3 regions of the Janthinobacterium sp. SUN211 genome follow, and region 3 is predicted to be linked to each of the others. Evidence: predicted binding sites of a transcription regulator. Region 3 holds the regulator's gene; each other region holds the start of a gene.
The links. The regulator sigma-54, encoded in region 3, starts transcription at its own class of promoters, with help from an activator protein. The targets are predictions, from matches to a motif close to TGGCANGNAANCTGCTTT.
Positions count from the first base shown of each region.

Region 1: the regulator sigma-54 is predicted to act here: its motif matches at 1,838-1,855, upstream of glnA (type I glutamate--ammonia ligase).
Region 2: the regulator sigma-54 is predicted to act here: its motif matches at 2,890-2,907, upstream of urtA (urea ABC transporter substrate-binding protein).

Region 1 is NZ_JAPWIC010000004.1:473,826-479,367, reverse strand. Features, by position in the region: gene O3301_RS16910 (TAXI family TRAP transporter solute-binding subunit) at 1-661, shown strand, start outside; gene O3301_RS16905 (helix-turn-helix domain-containing protein) at 675-959, opposite strand; gene O3301_RS16900 (hypothetical protein) at 956-1,120, opposite strand; gene O3301_RS16895 (rhodanese-like domain-containing protein) at 1,105-1,566, opposite strand; gene glnA (type I glutamate--ammonia ligase) at 1,953-3,368, shown strand; gene O3301_RS16885 (DUF4124 domain-containing protein) at 3,552-4,034, shown strand; gene glnL (nitrogen regulation protein NR(II)) at 4,040-5,128, shown strand; gene ntrC (nitrogen regulation protein NR(I)) at 5,177-5,542, shown strand, end outside.
Region 2 is NZ_JAPWIC010000002.1:1,169,946-1,175,487, reverse strand. Features, by position in the region: gene urtB (urea ABC transporter permease subunit UrtB) at 1-1,515, opposite strand, end outside; gene urtA (urea ABC transporter substrate-binding protein) at 1,584-2,837, opposite strand; gene O3301_RS11115 (hypothetical protein) at 3,195-3,389, shown strand; gene O3301_RS11110 (DUF4349 domain-containing protein) at 3,467-4,249, opposite strand; gene O3301_RS11105 (transglutaminase family protein) at 4,266-4,865, opposite strand; gene O3301_RS11100 (DUF2760 domain-containing protein) at 5,121-5,542, shown strand, end outside.
Region 3 is NZ_JAPWIC010000003.1:587,583-593,124, forward strand. Features, by position in the region: gene O3301_RS13900 (HAD family hydrolase) at 1-484, shown strand, start outside; gene lptC (LPS export ABC transporter periplasmic protein LptC) at 527-1,138, shown strand; gene lptA (lipopolysaccharide transport periplasmic protein LptA) at 1,164-1,745, shown strand; gene lptB (LPS export ABC transporter ATP-binding protein) at 1,745-2,500, shown strand; gene O3301_RS13920 (RNA polymerase factor sigma-54) at 2,505-3,983, shown strand; gene hpf (ribosome hibernation-promoting factor, HPF/YfiA family) at 4,053-4,415, shown strand; gene O3301_RS13930 (enoyl-CoA hydratase/isomerase family protein) at 4,544-5,542, shown strand, end outside.

The sequences.
Region 1 (5,542 bases), on a different contig from region 3:
TTTCCTCACGCATGTCGTTTTGCCGCGTGGCATCGTCGACCTGGGGCAAAACATTCCCGCGCAGGATTATCACCTGATCGCACCGACGGCCACCCTGGTCGCGCGCGAAGACTTGCATCCGGCCCTGGTCGACCTGTTCGTGCAGGCGGCGGCCGGGATCCATGGCGGCACGGGCTGGTTCCAGCAGCAGGGGCAGTTCCCGTCCGCGCGCTACACGGAAATTCCCGTGGCGCCGGAAGCGTTGAAATTCTACAAGGATGGCGCGCCCGTGTTGCAGCGTTACATGAGTTTCTGGCTGGCCAATTTCTTTGACCGCATGTGGGTGCTGGTGGTGGCGCTGGGCGCCCTGATCCTGCCCCTGTCGCGCGTCGTGCCGCCCCTGTACGTGTGGCGCATCCGTTCGCGCGTGTACCGCTGGTATGGCCAGCTGCGCACGGTGGAGCAGGCGCTGGAAGACGTGCCGGAAGGGCAGCGCGCGCACGTGTATGCGGAACAATTGAAACGGCTCGACCAGATCGAGGAAATGGTCAACCAGATATCGATTCCCCTGTCGTTTGCCGATGGCTTGTATGGCTTGCGCAGCCACATCAATTTCGTGCGCAAGCGCATATTGACTCTGATGGGCGAGCATCCGGCCGCGGAGGCGGCCGAGCCGGCCTGAGCGCTTAACCCGCTTAAACGAGGGTGATCGACAGCTTGCGCCCGAGCAGCGCGGCGGCCCGTTCCAGGGTGGAGAGGGTCACGTCGCTGCTGGGGTCGAGCAGGCGGTCGAGTTGCGAACGGCTCGTCTGCAGCAGCGCCGCCATGCGCGTCTTCGACAGCGATTGTTCCTGCATGGCCTGCGTCAGTTGCCACGCGATCACTTCCTTGATGGCGCGGGTTTGCGTTTGCTCAAAGATGCCTTCTTCCTTGAGGAAGTCGTCGAGACTGCTGCCGAGGTGGGGAGCGGTGGCGTTCATGTCAATTCCTTGTGGCGTTTGCGGGCCAGCGCCAGGTCGTCGTCCGGCGTGGCAAAAGCGGGCGCACATGGATGGTTGTAGCCGATGGCGGACCGCATGGTGGCCCGCCAGATCAAACACTGTTCAGATAATTCGGCGGCCAGCGTCAGGCGCCCAGCCACGGCAAGCCCGCCTTGCACCAGCCGCCGATCTGCTTGCGGTGGCCGTCGGCGTCCTTGTCGCCCTCGAAGCCTTCGAGGATGTCGAAGCAGTTGATATAGCCGTGTTCGGTCGCCAGCTTGGCCGCATGGCGCGAACGCACGCCGGAGCGGCACAGGAACAGCAGCACCTCATCCTTGCCGGTCTGGGCCGCCAGTTGTGCGAGGAAGTCGGGATTCGGCACGCCGCCCGGATACGTGGCCCACTGCACCGCACCATGCTGGGTATCGGCGATGTCGACCCGGCCCACCCAGTCGCGCTCGGCAGTCGTGCGCACATCGATGAGCTTGACGGCGGCATCGCCTTGCAGCAAGTCATACGCTTCCTGCGGCGTGACGGCGCCGGCATACGGCGTACCTTCATTGGCCCGGCTGCGGGCGGTGGTCAGGATGTCGGCGGCGGTGGTCATGGCGTCCTCGATGAAAGTGGGCAGGTGTGTGTACGATTATAGTGCGCCGTCCGCGCCCCGCAAACGGGAATCCATGGTGCACGGCGCATGCACCACAAGGAGGCATTTTTCGGTAATCCGCACAAAATGCACGATAATGGTGCGTTCTTCGTTTTTTGCACTTGCTTAGTGCATTCTTGATTTGACGCAAACGCGTGTCAAAATCGCGGGCAGGAAAACTTTCACGGGGATGGCAGTCATTTTGTTGCCGGCACCAGGGGGCTCCGGGAGCTGGCATGGAATCTGCTATGATCCTTATGAGTTTTGGTGGCACGCAATGTTTGCTTCGCTTCATCAGCCCAGACGCACTAAGGTCGGCTCACCCCACATTCATTTAGGAGATACGCATGGCAATGACAGCCGCAGAAGTCTTGAAGATGGTAGAAGAAAACGAAGTCAAATTCGTTGATTTCCGCTTTGCCGATACCCGTGGTAAAGAGCAGCACGTGACGGTTCCCGTGTCGCACTTCGACATGGACAAATTCGAGTCGGGCCACGCCTTTGACGGTTCTTCGATCGCTGGCTGGAAAGGCATTGAAGCGTCCGACATGATCTTGTTGCCGGATCCAAACACGGCCAATATCGACCCGTTCATGGAAGAAACGACCCTGTTCATGCAGTGCGACGTGATCGAACCGTCGGACGGCAAGGGCTACGACCGCGACCCGCGCTCGATCGCGAAACGCGCCGAAGCCTATCTGAAATCGTCGGGCATGGGCGACACCGCCTACTTCGGCCCTGAGCCGGAATTCTTCATCTTCGACAGCGTGCGCTGGAAGATCGACATGTCGGGCTGCTTCGTCAAGATCGGTTCGGACGAAGGTTCGTGGTCGACCGGCAAGGACATCGAAGGCGGCAACAGCGGCCACCGTCCTACCGTCAAGGGCGGCTATTTCCCAGTGCCACCAGTGGACAGCTTCCAGGACATGCGTTCGGAAATGTGCCTGATCTTGGAATCGCTGGGCATCCCGGTTGAGGTACATCATCACGAAGTGGCCGGCGCCGGTCAAAATGAAATCGGCACCAAGTTCTCGACCCTGGTCGAGCGCGCCGACTGGACGCAAAACCTGAAATATGTGGTGTGGAACGTGGCGCACAGCTATGGCAAGACCGCCACCTTCATGCCGAAACCTATCGTTGGCGACAACGGTTCGGGCATGCACGTGCATCAATCCGTATGGAAAGATGGCAAAAACCTGTTCGCCGGCGACGGCTATGCCGGCCTGTCCGATTTCGCCCTGTACTACATCGGCGGCATCATCAAGCACGCCAAGGCACTGAACGCGATCACGAATCCGGGCACCAACTCGTACAAGCGTCTGGTACCAGGCTACGAAGCTCCAGTGAAACTGGCGTACTCGGCGAAAAACCGTTCCGCCTCGATCCGTATCCCGCACGTGGCCAATCCAAAAGGCCGCCGCGTCGAAGCGCGCTTCCCGGATCCACTGGCGAACCCGTACCTGTGCTTCGCCGCACTGCTGATGGCCGGCCTGGACGGCGTTGCCAACAAGATCCATCCGGGCGAAGCCGCCTCGAAAGATCTGTACCATCTGCCGCCGGAAGAAGATGCACTGATCCCGACCGTGTGCGCTTCGCTGGAAGAAGCACTGGAAGCCCTGGACAAGGACCGCGAGTTCCTGACCCGTGGCGGCGTGTTCAGCGATTCCATGATCGACGCTTACCTGGAACTGAAAATGCAGGACGTACAGCGCATGCGCATGACCACGCATCCTGCCGAGTTCGACATGTACTACTCGCTGTAATGGCGCCACGCCGGCAATGTGCCGGTGGTGAATAAAAAACGCGGGTGAGGCGATGGTCTTGCCCGCGTTTTTTTATGCAAGGCGCCAAGGCGGTGACAGTGCGGTGTTGTATAGTCGGCCCAGGAACGATGCGGCACGAGCCGACAGGAGTGAAGATTGACCAAGCATTACAGAATGGCGCTGATGGCAGGATTGCTGGGCGCGGCGGCACAGGCGCACGGGCAGCTGTATGTGTGCGCCGATGCGCAAGGACACAAGACGTACACGGACAGGAGTGCTGGCAAACATTGCCAGCTGCTCGATTTGCCGGGCGCCATGACGGAGCCGCCACGCAGGACGGCGCCGCTGGCCGGTGCGCCGGTACGGCCTGCCCTGCAGGCAGCGGCCACCGCGGCGCCTGCCGCCGGCGCGTTTCCCAAGGTCGATGGCGCCGAGCAGCGCGCGCGCGACCTGGACCGGCGCCAGATCCTGCAGGACGAATTGCGCAGCGAAGAGCAGAAACTGGCGGCGCAGCGCCTGGAATTTAACGGCGGCCAGCCCGAGCGCCAGGGCAATGAGCGCAACTACGCGAAATACCAGGAAAGAGTGGCGCAGTTGAAGGACAACATTAGCCGGACACAGCAAAACGTCGAGGCCCTGAAACGCGAGATCGCGAATATCCGGTAAAGCACATGACACTAGACAACCATTCCAGCCGTCCCGCCCACCTGGCCGGCCTTGATTTGCTGGCCTCGGCCGTGATCCTGCTCGATGGCGACGGCCGCATCAGCTACGCCAACGCGGCGGCGGAAAACCTGCTGGAAAGTTCCCTGAAAGCCCTGTCGCGGCAAAAACTGACGGCGCTGTTCCTCAATCCCGACGAGCTGGCCGGCATTTGCGCGCAGGCGCTCGAACACAAGTTTTCCGACCTGCGCCAGGACCTGAGCCTGGAGCGCCTGGGGCGCGAGCCGCTGCGCGTGCACAGCATCGTCAGCGCGCTCGACGCGCCGCGCGACGGCGTGCTGATCGAGCTGCGCGAGAACGTGCAGCAGTTAAAGCTCGACCGCGAGGAGCGCATCCTCGACCAGAGCCAGGTCAACAAGGAGCTGATCCGCAACCTGGCGCATGAAATCAAGAACCCGCTGGGCGGCATCCGCGGCGCGGCCCAGCTGCTGGAACTGGAATTGCCGGCCCTGCACCTGAGCGAACTGCGCGAATACACGCAAGTCATCATCAAGGAAGCGGACCGCCTGCAAACCCTGGTCGACCGCCTGCTGGCGCCGCACCGCCGTCCGCACATCGTGGGCGACGTGAATATCCACGAAGTGTGCGAAAGGGTCCGCAGCCTGATCCTGGCCGAATTCCCCAGCGGCCTGATCATTGCGCGCGATTACGATGCTTCGATCCCCGAGTTTCGCGGCGACAAGGAACAATTGATACAGACCGTGCTCAATATCGCGCACAACGCGGCGCAGGCCCTGGCCGAGCGCATCGAGGCGGGCGATGCGGAGCTGATTTTCAAGACGCGCGTGGCGCGCCAGGTGACCCTGGCCAAGGTCCGTTACGGCCTGGCATTAGACTTGCATATCATTGACAATGGACCGGGCATCGCACCCCAGATCCGCGACCGGATTTTCTACCCGCTGGTGTCGGGCAGGGAAGGCGGCAGCGGGCTGGGACTGACCTTGGCGCAAACCTTCGTGCAACAGCACCTGGGCGTGATCGAGTGCGAAAGCCGGCCTGGATACACCGATTTCAGGATCGTTCTACCCTTGCCATAAGCGAGGAGGTATCCCACCCATGAAATCCATTGCGGGACGCACACACTAATGAAGCCAATCTGGATAGTTGACGACGACGAATCAATCCGCTGGGTGCTGGAAAAAGCCCTGGCGCGGGAAAATCTCGCCACCAAGAGTTTTGCCAATGCGCGCGACGCCATCGCCGCACTGGAATTTGACACGCCGCAAGTGCTCGTGTCCGATATCCGCATGCCGGGCGCCTCCGGCCTGGAATTGTTGCAGACGGTCAAGTCGCGCTTTCCTGGCTTGCCTGTCATCATCATCACGGCCTTTTCCGACCTCGATTCGGCCGTCGCAGCCTTCCAGGGCGGCGCCTTCGAATACCTGGCCAAGCCCTTCGACATCGACAAGGCTGTCGAGCTGATCCGCCGCGCGCTGGAAGAAAGCCTGCGC
Region 2 (5,542 bases), on a different contig from region 3:
CGCCAGCACGGCGCCCGCCACCGGTTCGAGGAATTTGTTCACTTCGCCCAGGCCCAGCGCGGCGATCACGGTGCCGGCCAGCTGGCCCACGCCGCCGAGCACCACCACCATGAAGGAATCGACGATGTAGCTTTGGCCCAGGTCCGGCCCCACATTGCCCAGCTGCGACAGGGCCACGCCGCCCAGCCCGGCGATGCCGGAGCCGAGGCCAAAGGTCAGCATGTCGACCTTGCCCGTGGCCACGCCCACGCAATCGGCCATGCGCCGGTTTTGCGTGACGGCCCGTACGAACAGTCCCAGCCGCGTCTTGTTCAAGATCAACCACACGGCCACCACGACGACGATGGCAAAGGCGATGATGGCCAGGCGGTTGTACGGCAGCACGAGTCCGCCCAGTACGGTGACGCCGCCCGACATCCAGGCGGGATTGGCCACTTCCACGTTTTGCGCGCCAAAGATCGTGCGCACCGCCTGCATGAGGATCAGGCTGATGCCCCAGGTGGCCAGCAGGGTTTCCAGCGGCCGGCCATACAGCCAGCGGATCACCGTGCGTTCCAGCACTACGCCCACCAGGCCGGAGACGAAAAAAGCGGCAGGCAAGGCGGTCAGCAAATACCAGTCTTGCGCGCCGGGCAGGAAGTGGCGGAAAAACAGCTGGCACAGATACGTCGTGTAAGCGCCTATCATCAGCAGTTCGCCATGCGCCATGTTGATGATGCCCATCAAGCCGAACGTGATGGCCAGGCCCAGGGCCGCCAGCAGCAGCACGCTGCCCAGCGAAATGCCGTAAAACACATTGCCGGCGAACTCCATGCGCGCCACTCGTCCCTTGATCTGGCGCATGGTCTCGATGGCGGCCAGTTGCACGGCCTCGTCCGGCTCGCCGGCCTTGCCATCTGGCCCTTTCTCCAGCATGGCTTGCAGCACGGGCAGCAGGCGCGCATCGCTGCTGCCGGCCAGCGCCTGCACGGCGGCCTTGCGCGTGGCGGCGTCGGGCGCATGCAGGTTGGCGCTGGCGATCAGCACCTGCAATATCTGTGTAATTTCCGCATCGTTTTCCTGCGCCAGCGCCGCGCGGATCAAGGGAAGCTGCGCGGGATCAACCGCCTTTTGCAACGCTTGCGCGGCCGCCAGCCGTTCGGCCCGTTCCGGCGCCAGCAGTTTCAGCCCCGACAAGGCGCCTGCCACGGCCGAGCGCAAGCGGTTGTTGACCATCACGCCATCGATGCCGTCCGGCAGCGGCACGCTCTTGCCGAGCGCCGGGTCAAGCGCCTGCTCGCCGTCGACGATGTACACCTTGCCGTCGGGCGTGGCGTACAACGCGTCGTCCTGCAAGGCTTGCAGCACACGGGCGGCCTCGGGCGTGGCAAGGGCGGCGATCTGCGCGACAGCGGCGACACGGGCGTCAGGGTCATCGCCGGCCAGCGGCTTGAGCAGGTCGGGAGGGATGGCAGCCTGCGCCATGGACGACAGGCACAGGCAGGCGAAGACCAGCAGCGATGTGAATAGCCTCATTGATATCCCGGGAAAGCGTTGATGGTCGGCGCCACCGGACGCATGGCCCGATGGCGCCGGCGTAGCTTTTACAGCTTTTGCTTGCCCTCATTGCCCTTGATAAACGGGCTCCACGGCTGGGCGCGTATTGCTTCCTTGGTTTTCCACACGACATTGAATTGCCCATCGGCCTTGATTTCGCCGATCATCACGGGCTTGTGCAAGTGGTGATTCGTGGCATCCATGGTCAGGGTAAAGCCCGATGGCGCCTTGACGCTCTGGCCCGCCATGGCGGCGATCACCTTGTCCGTCTCCGTCGATTTCGCCTTTTCCACGGCTTGCGCCCACATGTGGATGCCGACATAGGTCGCTTCCATTGGGTCGTTCGCCACCACCGACCCCGCGTTCGGCAGCTTTTGCGCCACCGCATACGCCTTCCACTGCTTGATGAAGGCTGTATTCACGGGATTCTTGACGGATTCGAAATAATTCCAGGCCGCCAGATGACCGAGCAGCGGCTTGGTATCGATGCCGCGCAACTCTTCCTCGCCCACGGAAAACGCGACGACGGGCACGTCCGTGGCTTTCAAGCCTGCATTGCCCAGTTCCTTGTAGAACGGCACGTTGGAATCGCCATTGATGGTGGAAATGACGGCCGTCTTGCCGCCCGTGGAAAACTTCTTGATGTTGGCGACGATGGTTTGATAGTCGGCATGGCCGAACGGCGTGTAGACCTCGCTGATGTCGCTATCCTTGACACCTTTGCTTTTCAGGAAGGCGCGCAGGATCTTGTTGGTGGTGCGCGGATACACGTAATCCGTGCCCAGCAGCACAAAGCGCTTGGCGCCGCCGCCATCCTTGCTCATCAGGTATTCCACGGCGGGTATCGCCTGCTGGTTCGGCGCGGCGCCCGTATAGAACACATTCTTTTCCAGCTCCTCGCCCTCGTATTGCACCGGGTAAAACAGCAGGCTGTTGAGTTCCTTGAATACGGGCAACACCGACTTGCGCGACACGGACGTCCAGCAACCGAACACGACAGCCACTTTATCCTGCGCTACCAGCTGGCGCGCTTTTTCCGCAAACAAGGGCCAGTTCGACGCGGGATCGACGACGATGGCTTCCAGCTTCTTGCCCAGCACGCCGCCTTTGGCATTGATCTCGGCAATCGTCATCAGCGCCACATCCTTGAGCGACGTTTCGGAAATGGCCATGGTGCCCGACAGGGAGTGCAAAATGCCCACCTTGATCGTGTCGGCGGCCAGGGCTGCCTGCATATAAGTGGACGTGGCCAGGGCCAGTGCGCCGGCGGCGGCGGCTTTCAGGATGATGCGTCGTGACATGGGGACTCCTGTGATGGGTTCGTGGGGGTCGAGCTGGGCCTGCGATGTTGTTAAAGCAGAATGCATGCCAGGCACATTGCCCTGGAGTTGCGGGGACTGGGCGGCAAGGGTGGCGCGCGGCCCACCGTTTTGGTGCGGCAGCGCCACTTCCTGGGGAATCCGGGGGGGGGGGCCCTCTCCAGGAAAAACGGCGAGGAAATGCCAATAATGCAATTACCTAAAAAATAATTGAGCTTTCTTGATAAGCGCACTAAGATGTGACTCTCTTATGTCGCATTGCTTGGCGGCGTAAGTAAACTGAAATCAGCGTGGCACTTGCTTCTTTCCCTTTACTTAACTCACTTAGGTAGTTCACTCATGAAAAATATGATCGCGGGCGTGTGCGCCCTGTTGCTGTTGAGCGCATGTGCCGCACCTACGGCCCCGGCGGGCGGCGTAAGCACGAGCCAGGTCAAGGTCGACGATGAAGGCAGTACGGGCAGCAATATCAAGAAACGTCCGAAAAAAGCGGCCGAAGTCGTGTCTGCCAACCCGGCGAACCGCAGCGCCTGATCAAGCCGCGCGGCAAGCATGTGACGCCGTTCCAGGGCCTGCCGCGCGCAGGCCCTGTTCACGTCTGCGGCGCGCGCCTAGCGCTTGATGCCGCGCAAACGGCGCCAGCCCTTGCGGCCCAGCGGGAACAGCAGCACGAAAGCGATCAGCCACGGCAGGATGTAGGCCATGGCCGTGATGGCGTTGGCCACGCCTTCCGACAGGTTTTCCGTGAAATTGCCCAGCGCGCGCTTGACGGGCCGCCAGAACGATTGCTTGCCTTCGGCGCTGATGGCCACGTTCAACAAGTCCGTATCGATGCGCTGCATCAACAGCGCGTTGGCGGCCGTCGCCTGCTCCAGCTCCACTTGCACGGTGGCCAGCTCCTTGGTCACCTTGATGAGGGCATCGACGTTGGTGCCCGAGCGCTTTTCCAGGTCTTGCAGCTGCGCCTGGTATTGCTTGAGCATTTCCAGGCGTTTCTTGCTGTCGAGCACCGGACGGCCCAGGTCTTCCACCTTGGTGCCCTGGCTGGTGACGTCGCCTTCGGCCGCGACCAGCGCGACCAGCTTCTTGATGCCGGCCGGCTTGGCGCGCATGCTGATGCGCGCATGCACGTAGCGGCCGCTGTCGACGCTGGAATCGAGCAGCAGGCAGCCGTTTTCCGTATCGGCCTTGCAGGCGGCGACCACTTTTTCATACAGGGGACGCACTTGCGCTTCGTGCGTATCGACGCTGACATTATGCTCATAGGCAAGAAACTCGCTGCCCTTTTCCTTGCCATCGAGACGCGCGGCGCTCGATTGCCCGCCGCTCTCGCCCTTGCTGCCGCAGCCGGCCAGCAGCAACAGTCCAAACAGGCATATGGATATTTTTTTCATGATTTCTTTCTTTGGATTATTTTTGCAGCGGCAACAATTCGATATCGGGCAAGTGCGCCGCCACATCCTGCACGGTCGCATGGCAAGTCAAGGACGCCACCACCTGCGGCAACGGTTCCGGCCAGATTTCCGGCAAGTCGCGCTCTTCGGGCGCCAGCACGGGAAAGGCCAGCTGTTCCCGTGGCGGCACAAACGCCGCGTCGACGCCGGGTTTGTTTCCGCGCGCATCGATGCGGTACCAGCCAAACTCTTGCAGATACACGGCATTCAAGCCATGCAGGCAGAACGGCGGCCCCACCTCGCCCACGGCCAGGCGCTGGTAGCACAGGCCGGCAGGAATACCGTTGGCGCGCAGCAGCGCGGCCAGCAGATGGCTCTTCGCATAGCAGTAGCCCGTGCCATGCTGCAAGACGTCGGACGCGCGGCAGGTGACGGGATTGCACCGGTAGTCCCAGCTGTGGGCGACCTCGTCGCGCACGAAGGCAAAGCAGCGGGCCGCGATCGCGGCGTCGCCCACCGCGCCCTCCGCCAGTGCGGTCGCCCTGGCGCGCACGGCCGGATGGTCGCTGTCGATGTAAGTGCTGCTGGCTAAGTACAGGGAAAAGTCGGTAGACATGGCATCGAGGTCATGCAAAAAGATAATGCGCGATTCTAGTCGAAGCGGCACGAAATCGAACGTTTCCTTGCGCAGGAACAAAGAAAATCCACGCTTCGGCCTGCCTGCCTGGGGGGCGGCGACTTTGGCGGCGGCCCGGTAGCTGGTATCATGCGGGCAAACGCAGCCGGCCCTGTTGGCCCCGCACATGGCACTACCTTGCGAAGCGGCCCCCGCCGCCGACGCCTCCCTACAGATCAGAGAAACGAGTTCCCTATGAGCACTTCATCGTCCCACCCATCGTTCTGGCGCCGAGTCCCGCTGGCTTTCGGCGCCTTCTTCAGCACCCTGTCGGACGCCGCCTATGCGGCCCGCGTGGAAAAGCTGTCCTTGCCCGAAGCCTCCCCGGTGGCGCCAGTGGCCCCGGCTCCGGCGCCCGCCCCCGTGCCGACGCCGGCCGCCGCGCCCGTCATTTTGAAGGAAGCCACGCCCGATGCGGCCCTGCAATTGCTGGCCCTGCTGCAACGCGAAGCGCGATTGATCGACTTTACCCAGGAAAACCTGGGCAGCCATGCCGATGCCGACATCGGCGCGGCCGCCCGCGTCGTACATGAAGGCTGCGCCAAGGTCATGCGCGAGTATTTCACCATCGAGGCCGTGCGCCAGGAAGCCGAAGGCAGCCGCATCGTGCTGCAGGA
Region 3 (5,542 bases):
GATCTTTGACGTCGATGGCGTGCTCACCGACGGCAGCCTGCATTTCGGCCCGGACGGCGAGATGATGAAAACGTTTAATGTGTATGATGGCCTGGGCATCAAGCTGCTGCAGGAATCGGGCGTGCAGACGGCCATCATCAGCGCGCGCCGCTCGGCCATCACGGCGCGCCGCGCGCAAGACCTGGGCATTACCCATGTGCACCAGGGCGGCCACGACAAGCTGACGCCGTTTCGCGAATTGCTGGCGCTGACGGGCTTGACGGAAGAGCAATGCGGCTATATCGGCGACGACGTCATCGACGCGCCCATCCTGAAACGCGTGGGCTTTGCCGTCAGCGTGCCGGGCGGGCGTCCGGAGGCGCAGGGTCTGGCGCACCATGTGACGCAGGCCGGCGGCGGCCGCGGCGCGGTGCGCGAGATCTGCGAATTCCTGCTGCGCGCCCAGGACAACTATGCGCGCGTCATGGCGCCGTTCCTGGAGTGAGGCGCGCCGCCTCGCCAGTGACCTTTGAAAGAGTGAAGCCCTATGCGTAAGCCAGGAGGCGCCCATCGCTGGCGCATGATTTTTACCGTGCTGGGCGCGGTTGTCGTCGCGCTGGGCAGCTTTTGGCTGCTCGAGGTGATGAACAAGAATGGCCAGGACATCACGGCCAGCAAGCATCTGGATGAACCTGACTATTTCATCACCAATTTCAGCCTGGTGCGCATGGATTTGACGGGTAAACCCAGCTATATCGTGTCGGGCACCAAGCTCACGCATTATCCGCTGGACGACTCGTCCGATATCGACCAGCCCTTCGTGCGCAAGCTCACGCCAGGCATGCCGCCGATGAACATGAATGCGGAACTGGCGCATATCGACCAGGATAATACCCGGCTGCAACTGCACCGCAAGGTCGTGATCGACCGCGTGGCCAGTCCGAAGGCGCAGAACCTGACGGTCAAGACGGAAGCGCTGACGGTGTTTCCGGACGAGGAAAGAATGGAAACGGATGTGCCTGTCGATATCCTGACGGGCGCCTCGCGCATCAATGGCGTCGGCATGAAGGCGAATAACGCCACCGGCGTGGTGGAAGTGCAGAATGCGCTGCGCATGGTCCTCCCGCCGAAACCGCGCCCGGCCGCGGCGGCAAAATGACAGAATGAAACAAGGAAACCATATTATGAAGAACATCTTGCTGTTGACCGTATTTTCGCTGGCCATCATGGGCGTGGCGCATGCCGAGAAGGCCGATTCCGAGAAGGAAGCCGTCATCACGGCACGCAGCGGCCACGTCGATGACATCAAGCAGGTGCGCACCCTGACGGGTGACGTCGTGCTGGTCAAGGGTACCCTGACCATGAAGGCGGGCCGGGCCCTGATCACGGAAGACCCGCAAGGCTACCAGTTCATCACCTTCTGGGCCGATCCCGGCAAGCTCGCGACCTTCCGCCAGAAGCGCGATGGCGCGGGCGACCTGTGGGTCGAAGGCGAAGCGGAGCGCGTGGAATACGACAACAAGACGGAAGTGGTGAAACTGTTTTCCAGAGCCAAGCTGACGCGCCTGGAAGGGGCGAAAGTCACCGATGTGGCCAACGGCGCCTTCATCTCGTATGACAGCCGCAAGGAAGAATTTGCGATGGAAAATTCCAACAGCGGCACCAGCACCGCCGATGGCGGCAGCGTGCGCATGGTGATCCAGCCGAAGACCAAGGCGCCGGCAGCGGAGAAAGCGCCGGCCACGCCCGCGCCAGGAAAGAAATAATGGAAAATACACGTTGCGGCAGCACCCTGATCGTTCGCGGGCTGCAAAAAACCTATGGCAAGCGGCAAGTCGTGCATGATGTCTCGCTGCAAGTCGAATGCGGCGAAGTGGTGGGCTTGCTGGGCCCGAACGGCGCCGGCAAGACCACCTCGTTCTACATGATCGTCGGCCTGGTGCCGTCCGATGGCGGCAGCATCGATATCAGCGGCGTGGATATCTCCAGCCTGCCGATCCACCGCCGCGCACAGATGGGCCTGTCCTACCTGCCGCAGGAAGCGTCCGTCTTCCGCAAGCTGACGGTGGAAGACAATATCCGCGCCGTGCTGGAAATCCAGACCGTCGAAGGCCGTCCGCTGACGAAGGCCGAGATCGAGGAACGGCTGGATAAATTGCTGGCCGACCTGCAGATTGAAAAGCTGCGCGAGAACCAGGCGCTGTCCCTGTCCGGTGGCGAACGCCGCCGCGTGGAAATCGCCCGCGCGCTGGCCACCGATCCCCGTTTCGTGCTGCTCGACGAGCCGTTCGCCGGCGTCGATCCGATCGCCGTGATCGAGATCCAGCGCATCGTGCGTTTCTTGAAGGAGCGCAATATCGGCGTGCTGATTACCGATCATAATGTGCGCGAGACGCTGGGTATTTGCGACCGTGCCTACATCATCAACCAGGGCTCGGTGCTGGCGTCGGGACGCCCCGACGACATCATCGCGAACGAGTCGGTACGCCGGGTCTATCTGGGCGAACACTTCCGCATGTAAGCCAATGAAACAATCATTGCAGCTGCGCACTTCGCAGCACCTGGCACTGACGCCGCAGTTGCAGCAATCGATACGCCTGTTGCAATTGTCTACCCTGGAATTGCACCAGGAATTAGAGCAATTGCTGACGGACAATCCTTTGCTCGAACGCCTCGATGATCCGCTCGACCGCTCGCTGCGCCTGCTGTCCGACGGGGCCTTGAGTTCCACGGCCGCGCCGGCCGAAGCGCCGCCCCAGCCGCCAGGCCAGGAGGCGCCCGCAGCGCCGGCCGAAGCGGAAGCGTTTGACGGCGAGGGGGGCGACAGCCCGGTCGCCGCGGATGGCGGCGACAGCGACTGGAGCGAGGCGAGCCGGGGCAAGGCGCCCGACGACGAAGATTCGCGTCCGCAATTGGAGGCCCATCACTGCACCCTGCGCGAACACTTGATGGAGCAGATGCGCGTGACGGTGCTCGAATTGCGCGACCGCGCACTGGTCGAACTGATCATCGACGCGCTGGACGACAATGGCTACCTGGAAGAGTCGCTCGACGACATCCTGGCGCGCCTGCCGGAAGAGCTGGAAATCGACGCCGACGAGATGCGCACGGCCTTGTCGCTGCTGCAAAGTTTCGATCCGCCGGGCGTGGGCGCGCGCAATGCGTCCGAATGCCTGGCCCTGCAAATCAAGCGCTTGCCGCACATCGCCATGGTGACGCGGCGTATGGCCCTCGTGATCGTGGAAAAGCACCTGGCCTGGTTTGCCCAGCGCGATTTCAACAAGCTGAAAAAAGCCCTCGATTGCGACGATGAAGACTTGCGCGAAGCGCAGACGGTGATTCGCCAGTGCAATCCGCATCCGGGCGCCGTGTTCGCCTCGGACGTCTCCGATTACGTGGTGCCCGACGTCGTCGTCAAGCGCGCGCGCAATGGCTGGCAAGTCACCCTGAACAACGACGTCATGCCGCGCCTGCGCGTCAACGCCATGTACGCCAACTTGCTCAAGCAAGGCAAGGGGGAGGGCGCCATGGGCGCACAGTTGCAGGAAGCCAAGTGGCTGATCAAGAATATGCGCCAGCGCTTCGACACGATCCTGCGTGTGGCGCAGGCGATAGTAGAAAGACAAAAGAACTTTTTCTCGCATGGGGCCGTTGCCATGCGCCCCCTTGTGCTCCGTGAAATAGCTGATACACTGGGTTTACACGAGAGTACTATCTCGCGGGTAACAACTCAAAAGTACATGCTGACCCCGCACGGCATGTTCGAGTTGAAATATTTCTTTGGTAGCCACGTCGCCACCGAAGCGGGGGGCGAAGCGTCATCGACGGCGATACGGGCATTGATCGTGCAACTGACAGGAGCAGAAGACCCTAAAAATCCTTTATCCGACAGTAAGATTGCGGACATGCTGGGGGAACAAGGCATGGTGATTGCGCGACGTACTGTTGCCAAATACCGGGAAGCATTAAAAATTCCGCCAGTGAGCCTGCGTAAGTGTTTGTAAGTTTTTTTCGGTTCCTCTGCGGGCCGGATAGGATGGACCGCACGAACCCGATCATCTTTAGGAGTGTGTATGAATCTCACCATCAGCGGACATCATCTCGAAGTGACACCAGCCATCCGTGAATACGTACAAACGAAGCTGGAGCGCGTGAAACGTCATTTCGATCAAGTCATCGATATCGCCGTGATTCTGACCGTGGATAACCTCAAAGAGAAAGAAAAACGTCAAAAGGCTGAAGTCAACCTGCGTTTGAGCGGCAAGACTGTCTATGTGGAAAGCTTGGCGCACGACCTGTACGCCGCGATCGATACCCTGATCGACAAGCTCGATAGGCAAGTGATGAAATACAAAACCAAAGTGCAAGGGCACGGTAAAGAGGCGATCAAGCATCTGCCAGACAACTCCGAGGAAGAAGCCGTCGTCGCCGTCTAAGGCCACCCGCTTCCAGCAGTTGTGATCAACTAAGGGCGCACATTGCGCCCTTTTTTGCGCCCAGCGGAACGCAATGTTCCCCGCGCAGGCATTAGAATATTCGCACTTCCACTTCTTTCCTGCCTGCCATGAGCGACTTCGTCCAGACTTCCATCCGCAACCGCACCGGGCACATCGTGCTCGACCGTCCGAAAGCCTTGAATTCCCTGTCGCTGGAGATGGTGCGCGCCCTGAGCGCGGCCCTGCTGGCCTGGCGCGACGATCCGCAGGTGGACGCCGTCGTGATCCGCTCCAGCAGCGACAAAGCCCTGTGCGCCGGTGGCGACATCCGTTTCTTTTACGATGCGGGTCTGGCCACGCCGCAAGGCGGCAGCGCCCTGCTGGAAGATTTCTTTACGGAAGAATATGCTTTAAATCATTTAATTCATTTCTACCCGAAACCGTATATCGCCGTGATGGATGGCGTGGTGATGGGCGGCGGCATGGGTGTGGCGCAAGCCGGGCCAGGCAACCGCTTGCGCATCGTGACGGGCCGCACGCGCATGGCCATGCCGGAAGTCAATATCGGCCTGTTCCCGGACGTGGGCGGCAGCTATTTCCTGTCCCGCCTGGCCGGCCAGCTGGGCCTGTACCTGGGTTTGACGGGCTTGACGATCAACGCGGCCGACGCCCTGTATACGGGCCTGGCCGATGTCTACCTGCCCGAAGCGCAGATGGGGGCGCTGCTGGACCTGTTTGAATCGACGCCGGGCGAGGCTTTGCCTGTGGCCATCAAGGCGCTGGCGGCACCATTCCAGGCCGAGGCAGGCGTTTCTCCCCTGGCCACGGCGCGCGCAGCGCTGGACCGCCATTTCAGTGCGGGTTCGGCGGCGGCCATCATGGCCTCGCTGGCGCAGGACGACAGCGCGTTCGCCGCCAAGGCGCTGGCGGCCATGCGCCTGCGTTCGCCCTTGATGATGTCGGTGACCCTGGAATTGCTGCAGCGGGGCGCCCACCTGGGCGTGGCCGATTGCCTGCGCCTGGAGCGCACAGTCGTGCGCCACAATTTCGAACATGGCGAAGTGCTCGAGGGCGTGCGCGCGCTGGTGGTCGACAAGGACAATGCGCCCCGCTGGAATCCCGCCAGC